One region of the Sinobaca sp. H24 genome, then DNA from elsewhere that is predicted to be linked to it. Evidence: a T-box and tRNA genes for the amino acid it is inferred to sense, from the RefSeq annotation. Region 1 holds a T-box; the other regions hold tRNA genes.
The links. A T-box is a leader RNA that pairs with one kind of tRNA and senses whether it is charged. The one in region 1 lies ahead of tyrS (tyrosine--tRNA ligase), so its partner is inferred to be a tRNA-Tyr.
Positions count from the first base shown of each region.

Region 1 (6,662 bases):
TGTTGGGCCGTTTGAAGTAGAAAGCAAACTGGTTGAACATCCTGCTGTTGCTGAAGCCGGAGTAATAGGTAAACCGGATCCTGTCAGAGGTGAAATTATTAAAGCATTTGTTGCGCTTCGCGACGGTTATGAAGTAACTGATGAGCTGAAAGAAGAGATCAGAGTCTTCGTTAAAGAAGGACTGGCAGCTCATGCGGCTCCGCGTGAAATTGAGTTCAGAGACAAACTTCCTAAGACAAGAAGCGGAAAGATCATGAGACGTGTGCTTAAAGCATGGGAGCTTGATCTTCCTACAGGTGATCTATCTACAATGGAAGAATAATATACGCTAAAAACCCTCATTCCTGAAAAGGAAATGAGGGTTTTTAGCGTATCAAAAAGAAGCTGTGGAAAGCACCGATGTAAAGGTTTCTGTATAAAAATACGTATTTCTTGTTTTGTTAACAGTCCGAACCCCCCTTTCCTTTTAGAAAGGGGGGTTCGTGAGAGTTGATCGGAAAATTGTTTATTCTTCCTCTGGTTCCGGGCTGTCTTCTGATTCAGTACTTTCCTCAGGTTCAGCATTTGCTTGGGTGTCGGAACTGCTATCCGTCTCTGAAGCGTTTTCCGGTTCTGAACTGGAATCCGGTTCCGGACTGGAATCCGGTTCCGGACTGGATTCCGGCTCCGGATCTGTATCGGCTTCTTCTTCAGTTTCTTCCTCTTCTTCCCGATTTACCGGAGAAGAGCCGCTGCCTTGAGAACCGGTTTTCCTCTTCAGACTCTGTGCTGGTGCCGCTGCTTTCCTCAGATGGAGTCTCTGAGCCGGAGGAGTCATCCGTTTCTGAACCTGATCCATTGGTATCGGCGGGTTCTTCCACAGGGACTTCTTCCTGCGGTTCTTCTGGAGTTTCTTCCGGTTCAGGGGCTGGTTCTTCCGGTTCCTCCGGAGTCTCTGGTTCTTCAGCAGGTTCAGGAGAAGAATCCTCTTCAGCCGGTGGGGCAGTATTATTATCTGAAGGTGTCTGTTCTTCACTGCCGCCGTTTTCGGAAGAGTTTTCCTCTTCATTTGAACCATCGCTGCTTCCAGAATCTTCTTCATTTGGAGAATTGTTTTCGTCGTTATTTTCTTCTGCTGGACTTTCTTCAGTTGATTCCTGTTCAGTGCTGTTTGTTTCATCTTCTGTAGTAGAAGGACTTTCTTCAGAAGAGTCTTCCGATTCTCCAGAACCTTCGTCCGGCGTATTGGAAGGCGAAGATTCAGTGCTTTCGTCTTCTGAGCTTTCATCATTACTTGATTCATCATCGTTTTCTGTCTCCGTTGTGCCGGATGAAATGTCTGTGCTTGCAGAATTAGAAGATTCTCTTCCACGGGTATCTACGGCTCTTACAGTGAAAGTACCGGATCCAACGCTCGCGGATGTGTTGTCTTTTCCTACAACAGTATCTTCAACACTGCTGCCTTCATATATCCTGTAGCCGACAATATCATCATCCGGATGTTCCGACCAGGTAAGCTCGTCTCCGCTGCCTGATACCCCTGAAACAGTAGAAGGGTCTCTTTCATTATCAGGTGCTTCCCGGTCCACCGTAATATCTCCTATATCTTCAGGGAAATACTCTGCCGGGTTATCAATATCTTCGAAGTAATCTTCATCCATAATAATTCCTGATAGAGTAAAGTCATCCGGTGTTTCATCGTAGGCAGTGTAGGTGCTTCCGTCAATTTCTACGAGGTCGCCTTCCTGCAGGCTGTCGTCTTCTTCCGTTGGTACAAACTCTTCATTCATTAAATCTGTTACAGCGAGTCCGGCTTCTTCACACATCGGAGAAACAAGCAGGCCGGATAAACCGCATATTTCCTGTTCAACGATTCCATCAGGTTCTTCAAAGGTGCTGTCTGTATTTACAGCATCAGGGTTTGCTTCGTTTGCAGCATTCATCAAGTCCGCCCATATATTCTGGGTTCGTTCGCTGTAGGAATAGCCGTTGTAGGGGCTTTCCAGCTGATTCTGCTGTTCACGGTTATCATAGCCAAGCCAGATGCCCATCGTGACTTCCGGGTTCATTCCTACAAACCAGGCATCTACCTGATCGGTTGTCGTACCGGTTTTTCCGGCCCAGTCTCCGTCAACATCGAGGTAAGAAGAAAGCTGTGAGGCTGTACCAGGTGATTCAAGAACATCACGGAGCATATCAACCATTAAATAGCTCGTTTGTGGTGAAAATATTTCTGTTTCTTCCGTTTCATGTTCGTACGTTACTTCTCCGTCATTTTTCTTTTCAATACGTTCTACCATATAACTCTCATGGTACTGGCCTTCATTAGCAAACGTTGAAAAAGCGTTCGTATTCTGCGATACGGTAACACCGTTCTCCAGTCCGCCCAAAGCAGTTGATTCAACGGGTTCCTCTTCAGAAAGTCTCGTGAAGCCAAGACTTTCCAGATGATCTTTAGCTTCCTCCTGTTCCAGTTCCCAGAAGCTTCTGACCGCAGGGATATTCTGCGAGCGCTGAAGTGCTTCGCGGACCGGGATAAAGCCCTCGAAATCACTGCCTGCATTGTTGATCTCCGTTCCGGTAGTATAGTCTGTCGGTACATCTGCTACAGTAGAACCTGGATGCAGTTCGCCACTATCCAGCAGAGGACCGTAGGAAAGAAGCGGTTTCATCGTGGAGCCGTTCTGTCTGAACGTTTGTGTAGCATGATTTAAATTTTGGGTTTCATAATCCCTGCCGCCGACAAAACTGATGATGGCTCCTGTTTGATTATTAATCATCATTGCGCCGACTTCTTCCTGTTCGGTGATGTCGCCATTTGTGCGGTCCGGTCCGAACCATGTAGAGCTTTCAATGGATTCCTGCATGCCGTCATATATACTTTTATCTACCGTAATATGAATATCATATCCGCCGATGGCGAGATCCTCTCTGGCATCCGCTGTATATTGTTCAAGCGTCTGCTCGCGTTCCTCTTCATCCATTGCATCGAGATCTACATCGTCTTCTTCAAGCATCTGCTCGCGCAGAACTGTCGATGCTTCTCTTTGGACTTCACTTGTGATATAAGGATATTCATCTGTAACGGTATCACTTGGCTCTGCTAAATTTTCTTCAATATCATAAGCCATTGCTTCTTCGTACTCTTCTTCAGAAATGTAGCCTTTTTCATTCATATCATTTAATACGCGGTTTTTACGATTAATGCCTGCTTCGAATTCGTCTTTGACTGTCCCATTGTTTTCAAACGGAGTATACCCGTACGGGTTTTGAGGCATGCCTGCAATAAAGGCAGCCTGGGCAATATTGAGTTCTGAAGCATCTACTCCAAATACTCCTTCGGCAGCAGACTGGGCGCCGGCGATATTTAAGCCGTTTGCATTTCGGCCGAAAGGCACCAGATTGAGGTAGGCTTCCAGAATTTCTTCTTTGCTCAGGTATCCTTCAAGACGAAGGGCAAGAAGAATTTCTTTTGCTTTTCTTTCGAAGCTTACTTCGTTGGTTAAAATTTGATTTTTAATAACCTGCTGGGTTAACGTACTGCCCCCGGTCTGGGTGCCTGCGTTGCTTATTTCCTGATATGTAGCCCGGAGCAATGCAGTCGGCACAATGCCGTCGTGATCATAAAAATCTTCATCTTCCGTAGCAATGATTGCATCTACGAGATTATCGGAGATATCTTCAAGTGGTACCTGCTTTCTTTCAATATCGGCAGGAACGTTGCCAAGCGATTCACCACCGGCAAAATACATATCACTGGCCTGCTCATAATCATAAATTTCCGCACGCATTTCCTCTTCATTCAGTGCTTCCTGATCATCGACCAGCGATACAAAAAAGCCGGCACCGACCGATCCGATAAAAAGGATAGACGAAATAGCAGCAATAACAGCAACAAGAACAATATTTATAATAATATTGGAACGGGAATAGGATTCCTCTCCCAGCTGTTTTCCTCTAAACCAATCTACTCGTTTATTTGCTTTGTATAAAAAATTTTTCATGCAGCGACCCCCTAAATTTCTAGCTCATTATAGCATAAAAAAGACCTATATTTAAACTAGAGACCATCGGCATCAATGCTTGACATCTTAGAAAAAACGGTGTTAAATGGTGATTATCGTAAATAATACAAAAGCGCAGACGAAATGAAGTAGCTTTTTAATCCCTGTAACAGAGAGCCGGCGGCTGGTGAAAGCCGGTACATATTAAAAAGTGAATTACGTTATCCGAGCTTCTTTAGTAAATGAAGACGGCGGCCGCCGTTAACGGCTTGAGTGAAAAGCTTTGCTTTTAAAAAAGGGTGGTACCGCGGTAAACATCGTCCCTTTTATTAAAAGCGGGCTTTTTTTATTTGTCTGATAGCCGCAGTGTACGAGTGTTTAAATCAAAAAGGAGAGACATAATGACTATTTTACAGGATTTGGAACAAAGAGGACTAGTAAATCAGGTTACTGACAGGGAAGGGCTGGAGGCACTTTTAAGCGAAGAATCCATTACGCTGTACTGTGGATTCGATCCAACAGGCGACAGCCTTCATATCGGTCACCTGCTTACTATTATTACGATGCGCCGGTTTCAGCTGGCCGGACACAAACCGCTTGCTTTAGTAGGAGGCGCAACAGGATTTATTGGCGATCCGAGCGGGAAAAGCGTTGAACGGTCGCTGAATGAAGAAGACGTAGTAAAAATGTACAGCGAGAGAATCCGCAGCCAGCTGCAGAAGCATCTTGATTTTACGGGAGACTATGGAGCAGAGATTGTAAACAATTTCGACTGGATTGGGGAAATGAGCGTTATTACGTTTTTACGGGATGTCGGAAAGCATTTTGGCGTCAACTATATGCTTTCTAAAGAATCAGTAGAATCAAGAATTAAGAATGGTATTTCTTTTACAGAGTTCAGTTACCAGATTCTTCAATCCCTGGATTATCTCCATTTGTTTAAAGAAAAAAACTGCCGCCTGCAGATCGGCGGCAGCGACCAGTGGGGAAATATTACGGCAGGGCTTGAGCTTATCCGCAGAAAAAGTGCGGATGAAGAGCAGAAAGCCGAAGCATTTGGCTTCACCATCCCCCTTGTTACAAAAGCAGACGGCACAAAGTTTGGTAAAACAGAAGGAGGAGCAATCTGGCTCGATCCGTCTAAAACAACGCCATATGAGTTTTACCAGTTCTTAATAAATACAGATGATAGAGACGTTATTAAGTTTCTGCACTACTTTACGTTCCTTCCGGCGGAAGAAATAAAAGAATATGAGCAAAAAATGCAGGAAGCACCGGAAAAAAGAGAAGCTCAGCAGAAGCTGGCTGAAGAACTTACAGCATTTGTCCACAGTAAAGAAGCAGTAGAGCAGGCGCAGAATATCTCCGCAGCCTTATTTGGGGGGGCGATGTGAAGAAGCTTTCCGCTGAAGAAATCGCCCAGGGATTTAAAGATGTTCCTACCCATGAGGCAGGGGCGGAGGAAGAACCTGGTTTAATTGATACGCTTGTTGAAGCCAAACTGTCGCCTTCCAAACGACAGGCTAGAGAAGATATTACAAACGGAGCTGTATATATAAATGGTGACCGGTGCACTGACCTGCAAAAGCAATTATCCGCAGAAGATAAAATAGGCGGTATGTACACTATTGTTAGAAGAGGAAAAAAAGAAATACGCGCTGGTATCATTTAAATAGAAAAAAGCAGACAAACCGGCTGCTTCAGGCTGTTGAAAAAGACAAAAAATAGTTATTTTTATACAAAACCTTTACAGGAGATGCTTTCCGCAGGCCATGCCTCAGCTAAAGAGGAAAAACGCCTCTTTAACTTCTTCTATGGCTGTTCTGCAGGAGTTATCCTTGTTTATTTTCTTTTCACAAAAAACTTTAAAAATATTCGAGATCATTTATGGATATACAAAATGGAACACTTTCTCGACAATCTGAAGCAGCCAAACCGGCTGCTTTTTTATTTGGCTCTGAAAAACCAGGAATATAACGTGTTCTTTATCTGTCCTATGACTGTTCCTTAAAGGAGCGGACTGCTGGTTATTAAATAGAATACGGACGATATAAAATAAAAAAAAGCAGCCCGCCGGCTGCTTTTCTTTATTAACGGGAATACCACTCAACAATAAGGGCTTCCGTAATTTCTGCAGGAAGTTCAGAACGCTCTGGGTAACGATCAAGCGAACCTTCCATTTTTTCTTCGTCAAAGCTGACGAAATCAGGCTTGTAGCTGTTTACATCCAAAGCTTCTTTAATAGAAGTAAGGTTGCGTGACTTTTCGCGAAGACCGATTACCTGGCCTGGCTTTAAGCGGTAAGAAGGAATATCTACACGCTTACCGTCAACAGTTACGTGACCGTGGGAAACGAGCTGGCGTGAACCACGGCGCGTACGTGCAAGACCGAGGCGGTACACGATGTTGTCAAGGCGTGCTTCAAGAAGAACCATGAAGTTTTCGCCGTGAACACCCTGCATTTTGCCTGCGATTTCGAAAGTGCGGTGGAACTGACGCTCATTTAAGCCGTACATGAAACGAAGCTTCTGCTTTTCCTGAAGCTGAAGGCCGTATTCAGTAAGCTTTTTGCGTTGTGTTGGTCCGTGCTCACCTGGTGCATAAGGTCTTTTTTCTAATTCTTTTCCTGTGCCGTTAAGAGAAATTCCATAACGACGTGACTTTTTCCAAGATGGTCCT
Region 1 is NZ_JALBWT010000011.1:36,758-43,419, reverse strand. Features, by position in the region: gene acsA (acetate--CoA ligase) at 1-322, shown strand, start outside; gene MMY81_RS15275 (hypothetical protein) at 483-740, shown strand; gene MMY81_RS15270 (transglycosylase domain-containing protein) at 690-3,983, opposite strand; T-box leader at 4,111-4,311, shown strand; partial or broken gene tyrS (tyrosine--tRNA ligase) at 4,382-5,659, shown strand; gene rpsD (30S ribosomal protein S4) at 6,074-6,662, opposite strand, start outside.

Region 2 (6,662 bases), on a different contig from region 1:
CTTTTAACGTTAGAAATGGATCGGCGGAAGCGAATCCAACCTTATCAATACCGATCTCTTTGGCGTAGGATATGATTTTTCTTTCAGCGTTTCTTCAGGCAATCGCCGTCTCCCCTTTTTCTTCATTCCATACTATAGTAAACTCATTTTATTAAGAGACAAAGGAGTTTTTATATGATTAAACAAATCCTGCTCGATAAATCTTTACTCGATACAGCTCCCGGACTAAAAATTGGAGTGATTCACTATAAGGATATCATAGTTGGGGACTCCCCTAAAATGATTAAAGGCCGGCTGCAGTTTTATCAGGAAACCATGCATACGGAACTGCAGGAGCTGCCTCTGACAGAAAAAGAAGGTATTTTAGAATGGAGGAAAATTTTCAAGGCGATTGGCACCGATCCTTCCAGATACCGCCCTTCCCATGAATCACTGGCACGAACAGTGAAAAAAACCGGAGCTCTTTCTTTTGTTCATTCTGCCGTTGATTTAAACAACTTTTTTTCCATCCAGTATATGCTTCCTGTTGGAATTTACGATGCTTCTGCATTACATGGAACCGTAACGATAAAAGTCGGCGGGGAAAGCGATACATATGAAGGACTAAATGGAAGAGACAATAATTTTGAAGGAAAAATTGTTTCTGCTGATGATAAAGGAGCATTTGGAAGCCCTATTGTTGATTCCCACCGGACAAAAACAACAATAGAAAGTAAAGAAGCACTCCAGCTTTTCTATCTTCCTCCCTCTCTTCCAAAAGAAGAAGCGGTAAAGCTTTTGGCAGCCTCCTCAAAAATGTTTCATCAAATACACAGTGGAGAAGCTTCCACTATCATTCTAGATGCAGAACAGCCGGCTTTCTCTTTTTAAAAACGATATACACAACAAAACACATCCATCTCTGGGTGTGTTTTATTGTTTAATATTTGTGATGAATATGCAGGTTGATTTCCTCAGCAATTTCAAACCACTTTCTCATATTCTCTTCAATGTAAGTCTGGTGATTTGCAGGAAGACGTTCTAAAATAATCGTTTTAAAATCTTCAATCTCATTCTGTTCGAAAAAAAATGTCACAAATACCGTCGAATGAATAGTATGTGTTAACGTATAGTTAATGTGGAGGTCTTCATGCAGATCTTTTGTTTTTATAGATGTTTTTGATTTAACTGGTTTTATAGGTTTCATATGCATTCCCCCTTTTTATGTAAAAGGAAATTATTTAGAAAATTCTTACTATTATGAATATATATGATTTCTTTATTATATCATGAAATCATCTAGTATTTTGCATTATTTCCACCAACAGAAAAAAAAACAGCTCCCGGCAGCGGGACCTGTTTACGTATAATTAAATGAGTGGTAGCGGTGGCCGGGATCGAACCGGCACTCTGGAACACGATTTTGAGTCGTGCGCGTCTGCCAATTCCGCCACACCGCCAAGTCAGTAAATTAATGAAGTTGGTGCCGAGGGCCGGACTCGAACCGGCACGGAGGTACACCCTCCGCAGGATTTTAAGTCCTGTGTGTCTGCCAATTCCACCACCCCGGCAGGTTTAAAAGGAAAAATGATGTATGGAGGCGACACCCGGATTTGAACCGGGGAATAGGGGTTTTGCAGACCCCTGCCTTACCACTTGGCTATGCCGCCATTTATGAAATGCGGTCTTTTATGTGTGACTCGCGTTAAAAATGGAGCGGAAAACGGGATTCGAACCCGCGACCCCCACCTTGGCAAGGTGGTGCTCTACCACTGAGCTATTTCCGCATAAATGGCTGGGCTAGCTGGATTCGAACCAGCGCATCACGGAGTCAAAGTCCGATGCCTTACCGCTTGGCCATAGCCCAACATAAAAATGGGGCGGCTGATGGGAATCGAACCCACGAATGCCGGAACCACAATCCGGTGCGTTAACCACTTCGCCACAACCGCCATAATTAATATTGGCAGGGGTAGTAGGAATCGAACCCACATCTGCGGTTTTGGAGACCGCCGTTCTAGCCGTTAAACTATACCCCTATATGAATAAAAATGGTGGAGGGGGACGGACTCGAACCGCCGAACCCAGAGGGAGCAGATTTACAGTCTGCCGCGTTTGGCCAACTTCGCTACCCCTCCACATGGTGCCGGCCAAAGGACTTGAACCCTCAACCTACTGATTACAAGTCAGTTGCTCTACCAATTGAGCTAGACCGGCAAAAAAAGTGGTGGCTCGAGACGGAATCGAACCGCCGACACGTGGATTTTCAGTCCACTGCTCTACCGACTGAGCTATCGAGCCATGCTTATATTTTCTCTATGAACAGTTTATACTGTCACTAGAAAAATACAACTACTTCTTTAAAAATAAAATGGCGGTCCGGACGGGACTCGAACCCGCGACCTCCTGCGTGACAGGCAGGCATTCTAACCAACTGAACTACCGGACCATTTTGGTTGCGGGGGGAGGATTTGAACCTCCGACCTCCGGGTTATGAGCCCGACGAGCTACCAGGCTGCTCTACCCCGCGATGTATAAAAAATGGTGGAGGATGACAGGATCGAACTGCCGACCCCCTGCTTGTAAGGCAGGTGCTCTCCCAGCTGAGCTAATCCTCCATTATTTGGTGACCCGTACGGGATTCGAACCCGTGATACCGCCGTGAAAGGGCGGTGTCTTAACCACTTGACCAACGGGCCTAAAACTATATGTAATGGCGGAGAGCGAGGGATTCGAACCCTCGAGACGGGTTAACACCGCCTACACGATTTCCAATCGTGCTCCTTCGGCCACTCGGACAGCTCTCCATTGGCTCCACAGGCAGGATTCGAACCTGCGACCGATCGGTTAACAGCCGATAGCTCTACCACTGAGCTACTGTGGAATATTATAAAGCCCGGCAACGTCCTACTTTCACAGGGGGTCGCCCCCCAATTATCATCGGCGCACAAGAGCTTAACTTCCGTGTTCGGCATGGGAACGGGTGGGACCTCTTGGCCGTTGTCACCGGACAACATCGGAACCGGTGGTTCCTTCAAAACTGGATAGCGACATCCGAATGGAAAAAGTGTTTGGATAAGTCCTCGATCGATTAGTATCTGTCAGCTGCATGCGTCGCCGCACGTCCACCTCAGACCTATCTACCTTGTCATCTCCAAGGGATCTTACTCACTTGCGTGATGGGAAATCTCATCTCGAGGGGGGCTTCATGCTTAGATGCTTTCAGCACTTATCCCGTCCACACGTAGCTACCCAGCGATGCTCCTGGCGGAACAACTGGTACACCAGCGGTGTGTCCATCCCGGTCCTCTCGTACTAAGGACAGCTCCTCTCAAATTTCCAACGCCCGCGACGGATAGGGACCGAACTGTCTCACGACGTTCTGAACCCAGCTCGCGTACCGCTTTAATGGGCGAACAGCCCAACCCTTGGGACCTACTTCAGCCCCAGGATGCGATGAGCCGACATCGAGGTGCCAAACCTCCCCGTCGATGTGGACTCTTGGGGGAGATAAGCCTGTTATCCCCAGGGTAGCTTTTATCCGTTGAGCGACGGCCCTTCCATACGGGACCGCCGGATCACTAAGCCCGACTTTCGTCTCTGCTCGACTTGTAGGTCTCGCAGTCAAGCTCCCTTTTGCCTTTGCACTCTGCGAATGATTTCCAACCATTCTGAGGGAACCTTTGGGCGCCTCCGTTACTGTTTAGGAGGCGACCGCCCCAGTCAAACTGCCCACCTGACACTGTCCTGATCCGGATCACGGACCGAGGTTAGAATAGTCGTACAGCCAGGGTAGTATCCCACCAACGCCTCCACCGAACCTAGCGGTCCGGTTTCCAAGGCTCCTACCTATCCTGTACAAGCAGTACAACCATCCAATATCAAGCTACAGTAAAGCTCCATGGGGTCTTTCCGTCCTGTCGCGGGTAACCTGCATCTTCACAGGTAATATAATTTCACCGGGTCTCTCGTTGAGACAGTGCCCAAGTCGTTGCACCTTTCGTGCGGGTCGGAACTTACCCGACAAGGAATTTCGCTACCTTAGGACCGTTATAGTTACGGCCGCCGTTTACTGGGGCTTCAATTCAAAGCTTCTCCCCGAAGGGGATAACCTCTCCTCTTAACCTTCCAGCACCGGGCAGGTGTCAGCCCCTATACTTCGCCTTGCGGCTTCGCAGAGACCTGTGTTTTTGATAAACAGTCGCTTGGGCCTTTTCACTGCGGCTCTCCTGGGCTATTCACCCGAAAGAGCACCCCTTCTCCCGAAGTTACGGGGTCATTTTGCCGAGTTCCTTAACGAGAGTTCTCCCGCGCGTCTTAGAATTCTCATCCCACCCACCTGTGTCGGTTTGCGGTACGGGCACCTTTTTCCTCGCTAGAGGCTTTTCTTGGCAGTGTAGGATCGGGAACTTCGGTACTTAATTTCCCTCGCCATCGCCGCTCAGCCTTGATGAAGAGCGGATTTGCCTGCTCTTCGGCCTAACGGCTTGGACGTGCATATCCAGCAGCACGCTTGCCCTACCTTCCTGCGTCCCCCCATTGCTCAAATGGAAAGGAGGTGGTACAGGAATTTAAACCTGTTTTCCATCGCCTACGCCTTTCGGCCTCGGCTTAGGACCCGACTAACCCTGAGCGGACGAACCTTCCTCAGGAAACCTTGGGTTTTCGACGGAAGGGATTCTCACCCTTCTTTTCGTTACTCATACCGGCATTCTCACTTCCAGGCGCTCCACCAGTCCTCACGGTCTGGCTTTACGGCCCCTGGAACGCTCCCCTACCACGATCCCCCAGGGGGATCCTCCACAGCTTCGGTACCGCATTTAGCCCCGGTACATTTTCGGCGCAGAGTCACTCGACTAGTGAGCTATTACGCACTCTTTCAATGGTGGCTGCTTCTAAGCCAACATCCTAGTTGTCTAAGCAACTCCACATCCTTTTCCACTTAATGCGGATTTAGGGACCTTAGCTGGTGGTCTGGGCTGTTTCCCTCTCGACTACGGATCTTAGCACTCGCAGTCTGACTCCCGGACAACAAGTCTCTGGCATTCGGAGTTTGACTGAATTCGGTAACCCGGGAAGGGCCCCTCGTCCAATCAGTGCTCTACCTCCAGGACTCTAATCCGAGGCTAGCCCTAAAGCTATTTCGGGGAGAACCAGCTATCTCCGAGTTCGATTGGCATTTCACCGCTACCCACACCTCATCCCCGCAATTTTCAACTTGCGTGGGTTCGGGCCTCCAGTAGGTGTTACCCTACCTTCACCCTGGACATGGGTAGATCACCCGGTTTCGGGTCTACGACCGCATACTAATACGCCGTTGAAGACTCGCTTTCGCTGCGGCTCCGCCTCTTCGGCTTAACCTGGCATACGATCGTAACTCGCCGGTTCATTCTACAAAAGGCACGCCGTCACCCATAAACGGGCTTCGACTACTTGTAGGCACACGGTTTCAGGATCTGTTTCACTCCCCTTCCGGGGTGCTTTTCACCTTTCCCTCACGGTACTGGTTCACTATCGGTCACTAGGGAGTATTTAGCCTTGGGAGATGGTCCTCCCGGATTCCGACGGGATTTCTCGTGTCCCGCCGTACTCAGGATCCACTCCGGAGGATCAGCGATTTCGGCTACCGGGCTGTTACCGTATCCTGCGGGCCTTTCCAGGCCGCTTCGCCTATCGCTGATCTTGATAACTCCGATGGAGTGTCCTACAACCCCAGGATGCAAGCATCCTGGTTTGGGCTGATTCCGTTTCGCTCGCCGCTACTCAGGAAATCGCATTTGCTTTCTCTTCCTCTGGGTACTAAGATGTTTCAGTTCCCCAGGTCTGCCTTTATCTACCCTATGTGTTCAGGTAGAAATACTATCGGATTAACGATAGTGGGTTCCCCCATTCGGACATCCCCGCCTCACAGCTCACTTACAGCTCCGCGGGGCGTATCGCCGTTCGTCGCGTCCTTCATCGGCTCCTAGTGCCAAGGCATCCACCGTGCGCCCTTTCTTACTTAACCGTTTTTCCGTAAAAAAACAGCTGGCGCCTGCTTACGCAGGGCTTGCTTGGTCTTTTTTGTTTCGTTGTCGCTATCCAGTTTTCAAAGAACCAGGGATCGTCTTGCGAGAGGGTATCCTCTCAAAATGGAATGAAAACAACTGCGCGCACCTCGGACCGGTGGTCCGGGGGTCGATCCACGAATCAATGCTCCGTAGAAAGGAGGTGATCCATCCCCACCTTCCGGTAGGGATACCTTGTTACGACTTCACCCCAATCATCTGCCCCACCTTCGGCGGCTGGCTCCCAAAGGGTTACCTCACCGACTTCGGGTGTTGCAAACTCTCGTGGTGTGACGGGCGGTGTGTACAAGGCCCGGGAACGTATTCACCGTGGCATGCTGATCCACGATTACTAGCGATTCCGGCTTCATGCAGGCGAGTTGCAGCCTGCAATCCGAACTGAGAATGGCTTTGCGAGATTGGCTCCACCTCGCGGTTTCGCATCCCTCTGTACCATCCATTGTAGCACGTGTGTAGCCCAGGTCATAAGGGGCATGATGATTTGACGTCGTCCCCACCTTCCTCCGGTTTGTCACCGGCAGTCACCTTAGAGTGCCCAACTAAATGCTGGCAACTAAGATTAAGGGTTGCGCTCGTTGCGGGACTTAACCCAACATCTCACGACACGAGCTGACG
Region 2 is NZ_JALBWT010000016.1:78,791-85,452, reverse strand. Features, by position in the region: partial or broken gene queG (tRNA epoxyqueuosine(34) reductase QueG) at 1-76, opposite strand, end outside; gene MMY81_RS18985 (B3/B4 domain-containing protein) at 175-870, shown strand; gene MMY81_RS18980 (hypothetical protein) at 920-1,186, opposite strand; tRNA gene MMY81_RS18975 (tRNA-Leu) at 1,359-1,439, opposite strand; tRNA gene MMY81_RS18970 (tRNA-Leu) at 1,461-1,550, opposite strand; tRNA gene MMY81_RS18965 (tRNA-Cys) at 1,575-1,649, opposite strand; tRNA gene MMY81_RS18960 (tRNA-Gly) at 1,692-1,766, opposite strand; tRNA gene MMY81_RS18955 (tRNA-Gln) at 1,772-1,846, opposite strand; tRNA gene MMY81_RS18950 (tRNA-His) at 1,856-1,931, opposite strand; tRNA gene MMY81_RS18945 (tRNA-Trp) at 1,944-2,018, opposite strand; tRNA gene MMY81_RS18940 (tRNA-Tyr) at 2,032-2,117, opposite strand; tRNA gene MMY81_RS18935 (tRNA-Thr) at 2,121-2,196, opposite strand; tRNA gene MMY81_RS18930 (tRNA-Phe) at 2,205-2,280, opposite strand; tRNA gene MMY81_RS18925 (tRNA-Asp) at 2,352-2,428, opposite strand; tRNA gene MMY81_RS18920 (tRNA-Met) at 2,433-2,509, opposite strand; tRNA gene MMY81_RS18915 (tRNA-Val) at 2,522-2,597, opposite strand; tRNA gene MMY81_RS18910 (tRNA-Glu) at 2,604-2,678, opposite strand; tRNA gene MMY81_RS18905 (tRNA-Ser) at 2,694-2,786, opposite strand; tRNA gene MMY81_RS18900 (tRNA-Asn) at 2,789-2,863, opposite strand; rRNA gene rrf (5S ribosomal RNA) at 2,874-2,990, opposite strand; rRNA gene MMY81_RS18890 (23S ribosomal RNA) at 3,051-5,986, opposite strand; rRNA gene MMY81_RS18885 (16S ribosomal RNA) at 6,183-6,662, opposite strand, start outside.
Region 2: it has a tRNA-Tyr gene. The T-box ahead of tyrS (tyrosine--tRNA ligase) is inferred to sense a tRNA for this amino acid. The anticodon was not compared.

Region 3 (6,662 bases), on a different contig from region 1:
TGAACCGGCAATAGACCCGAAACGTTCTTTAAACTCTTTATTGCTCATATGCAGAAGTGAGTTCAGATTCGGCTTCACCGTTTCCGGATCCGGTTCAAATTCTTTCTGATGATGAAAGTCGATCCCTTTGTTTTTTGGACACACCTGCTGGCACGTATCGCAGCCATATATCCGGTTACCGATCTTTTTCCGGTATCGTTCTGGAAGCATATCTTTTGTCTGTGTTAAAAAAGCAATGCATTTATTAGCATCAAGCTGTCCTCCCTGAATTAGAGCATCTGTCGGACAGGCATCAACACAGATATTGCAGGAGCCGCATTGATCTGTCAGCGGAATGTCCGGCTCAATCACAAGTGATGTAAGCATTTCCCCCAGATACACGTAGGAACCAAATTCCGGAGTGATAATGGCACAGTTTTTAGCGCTCCACCCGATACCTGCCCTTTCTGCGACTGCTCTGTCTGAGAGCTCTCCTGTGTCCACCATTGATCGGCACTGCGCCTGTGGATCTAATTCTTTCACATACTGTTCGAGTTTGCTGAGACGATCTCGTAATACGTGGTGATAATCCTCTCCCCAGGATGCACGACAGAAGAGACCGCGCCTGTCTCCTTTTTTGCTTTTAGGGGCATCTTTTAATTTGGAGGGATAGGCCAGCGCTATAGAAATAATCGTTCGGCCTTCCTCCATAAGAAGGGAAGGATGGGTTCTTTTCTCTATATCCTTCTCTTCAAAACCTGACTGGTACTGAAGTTCCTGCTGCGTGATCAGCCTGTCTTTTAATGTTAGAAATGGATCAGCTGATGCAAATCCAACTTTATCAATGCCAACTTCTTTTGCGTAGGATGTGATTTTTTCTTTCAGTGTTTCTCCTGGCAATCGCCGTCTCCCCTTTTTCTTCATTCCATACTATAGTAAACTCATTTTATTAAGACACAAAGGAGTTTTTCGATGTTAACACATGTCCTGCTCGATCAATCTTTACTACATGCCGCTCCCGGACTGAAAGTAGGAGCAATCTATTATAAGGATATCATAGTTGGGGAATCTCCTAAAATGATTAAAGGCCGTCTTCAATTTTACCAGGAAACGCTTCACACTGAACTGCAGGATCTGCCGCTTATAGAAAAAGAAGGCATCGCAGAGTGGCGCCATATTTTTAAAGCAGCAGGTACAGATCCGTCCAGGTACCGCCCTTCTCATGAATCTCTTGCGCGGGCGGTAAAGAAAAACGGAAACCTTTCTTTTGTTCATTCTGCCGTTGACTTAAACAACTTTTTTTCTATTCAATATATGCTTCCTGCCGGTATTTATGACGCTTCTGCATTAAAAGGTACGGTTACGGTAAAAATCGGCGAAGAAGCCGACACGTACGAAGGACTAAATGGAAGAACCAATACATTTAAAGATAAGATCGTTTCTTCCGACGATATTGGAGCCTTTGGAAGCCCGATTGTCGATTCCAACCGGACAAAAACAACAACGGAAACTACAGAGGCACTTCAATTATTTTATCTTCCCCCTTCTCTTTCAAAAAAAGAGGCGGAAAAGCTTTTAGCAGCTTCTGCCAAAATGTTTCATCAAATTCACAGTGGAGAAGCTGACGTCGCCATCTTAGATGATGAACAGACGGTTTTCTCCTTTCAGAAAACAACCTAAACAATAAAAACACATCCATTCCTGGGTGTGTTTTTATTATTAATATCGATGATGAATATACACATTTATCTCTTCAGGAATCGTGAACCAGTTTCTAATATTACCTTCGATATAAGCCCGGTAATTCGAGGGAAGCCGCTCTAAAATAATCGTTTTAAAGTCTTCTTTATCGTTCTGTTCGAAAAAAAACGTTATAAATACTGTCGAATGAATCGTATGTGTCAGTGTATAGTTAATATGCAGGTCTTTATGCAGATCTCTTGTCTTTATGGACGTTTTTGATTTGACCGGCTTCATATGCATTCCCCCTTTTTATGTAAAAGGAAATTAATTAGAAAATTCTTACTATTATGAATATATGTGATTTCTCTAAGTATATCATGAAACAGCCCAGGATTTTGTATTATTTCCACTCAAAAATATAAAAAACAGCTCCCGGCAGTGGGAGCTGTTGAGCTGCTATTAAATGAATGGTAGCGGTGGCCGGGATCGAACCGGCACTCTGTTAAGAACACGATTTTGAGTCGTGCGCGTCTGCCAATTCCGCCACACCGCCATATCAATGAATTAATGAAGTTGGTGCCGAGGGCCGGACTCGAACCGGCACGGAGGTACACCCTCCGCAGGATTTTAAGTCCTGTGTGTCTGCCAATTCCACCACCCCGGCAGGTTATAAAGGTAAAAATGATGTATGGAGGCGACACCCGGATTTGAACCGGGGAATAGGGGTTTTGCAGACCCCTGCCTTACCACTTGGCTATGCCGCCATTTATGAAATGCGGTCTTTTATGTGTGGGACTCGCGTTAAAAAATGGAGCGGAAAACGGGATTCGAACCCGCGACCCCCACCTTGGCAAGGTGGTGCTCTACCACTGAGCTATTTCCGCATAAATGGCTGGGCTAGCTGGATTCGAACCAGCGCATCACGGAGTCAAAGTCCGATGCCTTACCGCTTGGCCATAGCCCAATACAAAAATGGGGCGGCTGATGGGAATCGAACCCACGAATGCCGGAACCACAATCCGGTGCGTTAACCACTTCGCCACAACCGCCATAATTAATATTGGCAGGGGTAGTAGGAATCGAACCCACATCTGCGGTTTTGGAGACCGCCGTTCTAGCCGTTAAACTATACCCCTATATATGAATAAAAAATGGTGGAGGGGGACGGACTCGAACCGCCGAACCCAGAGGGAGCAGATTTACAGTCTGCCGCGTTTGGCCAACTTCGCTACCCCTCCACATGGTGCCGGCCAAAGGACTTGAACCCTCAACCTACTGATTACAAGTCAGTTGCTCTACCAATTGAGCTAGACCGGCATAAAAAAGTGGTGGCTCGAGACGGAATCGAACCGCCGACACGTGGATTTTCAGTCCACTGCTCTACCGACTGAGCTATCGAGCCATACATATATTTTCTCTATGAACAGTTTATACTGTATCAATAGAAAAATACAACTACTTCTTTAAAAATAAAATGGCGGTCCGGACGGGACTCGAACCCGCGACCTCCTGCGTGACAGGCAGGCATTCTAACCAACTGAACTACCGGACCATTTTGGTTGCGGGGGGAGGATTTGAACCTCCGACCTCCGGGTTATGAGCCCGACGAGCTACCAGGCTGCTCTACCCCGCGATGTTGTAAATAATGGTGGAGGATGACAGGATCGAACTGCCGACCCCCTGCTTGTAAGGCAGGTGCTCTCCCAGCTGAGCTAATCCTCCATTATTGGTGACCCGTACGGGATTCGAACCCGTGATACCGCCGTGAAAGGGCGGTGTCTTAACCACTTGACCAACGGGCCTAAAAGCTATTATGTAATGGCGGAGAGCGAGGGATTCGAACCCTCGAGACGGGTTAACACCGCCTACACGATTTCCAATCGTGCTCCTTCGGCCACTCGGACAGCTCTCCATTGGCTCCACAGGCAGGATTCGAACCTGCGACCGATCGGTTAACAGCCGATAGCTCTACCACTGAGCTACTGTGGAATAATATAAAGCCCGGCAACGTCCTACTTTCACAGGGGGTCGCCCCCCAATTATCATCAGCGCACAAGAGCTTAACTTCCGTGTTCGGCATGGGAACGGGTGGGACCTCTTGGCTATCGTCACCGGACAAGGCTGGTTCCTTCAAAACTGGATAGCGACATCCGAATGGAAAAAGTTGTTGGATAAGTCCTCGATCGATTAGTATTGTCAGCTCCATGCGTCGCCGCACGTCCACCTCAAACCTATCTACCTTGTCATCTCCAAGGGATCTTACTCACTTGCGTGATGGGAAATCTCATCTCGAGGGGGGCTTCATGCTTAGATGCTTTCAGCACTTATCCCGTCCACACGTAGCTACCCAGCGATGCTCCTGGCGGAACAACTGGTACACCAGCGGTGTGTCCATCCCGGTCCTCTCGTACTAAGGACAGCTCCTCTCAAATTTCCAACGCCCGCGACGGATAGGGACCGAACTGTCTCACGACGTTCTGAACCCAGCTCGCGTACCGCTTTAATGGGCGAACAGCCCAACCCTTGGGACCTACTTCAGCCCCAGGATGCGATGAGCCGACATCGAGGTGCCAAACCTCCCCGTCGATGTGGACTCTTGGGGGAGATAAGCCTGTTATCCCCAGGGTAGCTTTTATCCGTTGAGCGACGGCCCTTCCATACGGGACCGCCGGATCACTAAGCCCGACTTTCGTCTCTGCTCGACTTGTAGGTCTCGCAGTCAAGCTCCCTTTTGCCTTTGCACTCTGCGAATGATTTCCAACCATTCTGAGGGAACCTTTGGGCGCCTCCGTTACTGTTTAGGAGGCGACCGCCCCAGTCAAACTGCCCACCTGACACTGTTCCTGATCCGGATCACGGACCGAGGTTAGAATAGTCGTACAGCCAGGGTAGTATCCCACCAATGCCTCCACCGAACCTAGCGGTCCGGCTTCCAAGGCTCCTACCTATCCTGTACAAGCAGTACAACCATCCAATATCAAGCTACAGTAAAGCTCCATGGGGTCTTTCCGTCCTGTCGCGGGTAACCTGCATCTTCACAGGTAATATAATTTCACCGGGTCTCTCGTTGAGACAGTGCCCAAGTCGTTGCACCTTTCGTGCGGGTCGGAACTTACCCGACAAGGAATTTCGCTACCTTAGGACCGTTATAGTTACGGCCGCCGTTTACTGGGGCTTCAATTCAAAGCTTCTCCCCAAAGGGGATAACCTCTCCTCTTAACCTTCCAGCACCGGGCAGGTGTCAGCCCCTATACTTCGCCTTGCGGCTTCGCAGAGACCTGTGTTTTTGATAAACAGTCGCTTGGGCCTTTTCACTGCGGCTCTCCTGGGCTATTCACCCGAAAGAGCACCCCTTCTCCCGAAGTTACGGGGTCATTTTGCCGAGTTCCTTAACGAGAGTTCTCCCGCGCGTCTTAGAATTCTCATCCCACCCACCTGTGTCGGTTTGCGGTACGGGCACCTTTTTCCTCGCTAGAGGCTTTTCTTGGCAGTGTAGGATCGGGAACTTCGGTACTTAATTTCCCTCGCCATCGCCGCTCAGCCTTGATGAAGAGCGGATTTGCCTGCTCTTCGGCCTAACGGCTTGGACGTGCATATCCAGCAGCACGCTTGCCCTACCTTCCTGCGTCCCCCCATTGCTCAAATGGAAAGGAGGTGGTACAGGAATTTAAACCTGTTTTCCATCGCCTACGCCTTTCGGCCTCGGCTTAGGACCCGACTAACCCTGAGCGGACGAACCTTCCTCAGGAAACCTTGGGTTTTCGACGGAAGGGATTCTCACCCTTCTTTTCGTTACTCATACCGGCATTCTCACTTCCAGGCGCTCCACCAGTCCTCACGGTCTGGCTTTACAGCCCCTGGAACGCTCCCCTACCACGATCCCCCGATGGGGGATCCTCCACAGCTTCGGTACCGCATTTAGCCCCGGTACATTTTCGGCGCAGAGTCACTCGACTAGTGAGCTATTACGCACTCTTTCAATGGTGGCTGCTTCTAAGCCAACATCCTAGTTGTCTAAGCAACTCCACATCCTTTTCCACTTAATGCGGATTTAGGGACCTTAGCTGGTGGTCTGGGCTGTTTCCCTCTCGACTACGGATCTTAGCACTCGCAGTCTGACTCCCGGACAACAAGTCTCTGGCATTCGGAGTTTGACTGAATTCGGTAACCCGGTAAGGGCCCCTCGTCCAATCAGTGCTCTACCTCCAGGACTCTTATCCGAGGCTAGCCCTAAAGCTATTTCGGGGAGAACCAGCTATCTCCGAGTTCGATTGGCATTTCACCGCTACCCACACCTCATCCCCGCAATTTTCAACTTGCGTGGGTTCGGGCCTCCAGTAGGTGTTACCCTACCTTCACCCTGGACATGGGTAGATCACCCGGTTTCGGGTCTACGACCGCATACTAATACGCCGTTGAAGACTCGCTTTCGCTGCGGCTCCGCCTCTTCGGCTTAACCTGGCATACGATCGTAACTCGCCGGTTCATTCTACAAAAGGCACGCCGTCACCCATAAACGGGCTTCGACTACTTGTAGGCACACGGTTTCAGGATCTGTTTCACTCCCCTTCCGGGGTGCTTTTCACCTTTCCCTCACGGTACTGGTTCACTATCGGTCACTAGGGAGTATTTAGCCTTGGGAGATGGTCCTCCCGGATTCCGACGGGATTTCTCGTGTCCCGCCGTACTCAGGATCCACTCCGGAGGATCAGCGATTTCGGCTACCGGGCTGTTACCGTATCCTGCGGGCCTTTCCAGGCCGCTTCGCCTATCGCTGATCTTGATAACTCCGATGGAGTGTCCTACAACCCCAGGATGCAAGCATCCTGGTTTGGGCTGATTCCGTTTCGCTCGCCGCTACTCAGGAAATCGCATTTGCTTTCTCTTCCTCTGGGTACTAAGATGTTTCAGTTCCCCAGGTCTGCCTTTATCTACCCTATGTGTTCAGGTAGAAATACTATCGGATTAACGATAGTGGGTTCCCCCATTCGGACATCCCC
Region 3 is NZ_JALBWT010000021.1:30,642-37,303, forward strand. Features, by position in the region: gene queG (tRNA epoxyqueuosine(34) reductase QueG) at 1-879, opposite strand, end outside; gene MMY81_RS21615 (B3/B4 domain-containing protein) at 952-1,659, shown strand; gene MMY81_RS21620 (hypothetical protein) at 1,699-1,956, opposite strand; tRNA gene MMY81_RS21625 (tRNA-Leu) at 2,131-2,215, opposite strand; tRNA gene MMY81_RS21630 (tRNA-Leu) at 2,237-2,326, opposite strand; tRNA gene MMY81_RS21635 (tRNA-Cys) at 2,352-2,426, opposite strand; tRNA gene MMY81_RS21640 (tRNA-Gly) at 2,472-2,546, opposite strand; tRNA gene MMY81_RS21645 (tRNA-Gln) at 2,552-2,626, opposite strand; tRNA gene MMY81_RS21650 (tRNA-His) at 2,636-2,711, opposite strand; tRNA gene MMY81_RS21655 (tRNA-Trp) at 2,724-2,798, opposite strand; tRNA gene MMY81_RS21660 (tRNA-Tyr) at 2,815-2,900, opposite strand; tRNA gene MMY81_RS21665 (tRNA-Thr) at 2,904-2,979, opposite strand; tRNA gene MMY81_RS21670 (tRNA-Phe) at 2,989-3,064, opposite strand; tRNA gene MMY81_RS21675 (tRNA-Asp) at 3,138-3,214, opposite strand; tRNA gene MMY81_RS21680 (tRNA-Met) at 3,219-3,295, opposite strand; tRNA gene MMY81_RS21685 (tRNA-Val) at 3,309-3,384, opposite strand; tRNA gene MMY81_RS21690 (tRNA-Glu) at 3,390-3,464, opposite strand; tRNA gene MMY81_RS21695 (tRNA-Ser) at 3,482-3,574, opposite strand; tRNA gene MMY81_RS21700 (tRNA-Asn) at 3,577-3,651, opposite strand; rRNA gene rrf (5S ribosomal RNA) at 3,662-3,778, opposite strand; rRNA gene MMY81_RS21710 (23S ribosomal RNA) at 3,830-6,662, opposite strand, start outside.
Region 3: it has a tRNA-Tyr gene. The T-box ahead of tyrS (tyrosine--tRNA ligase) is inferred to sense a tRNA for this amino acid. The anticodon was not compared.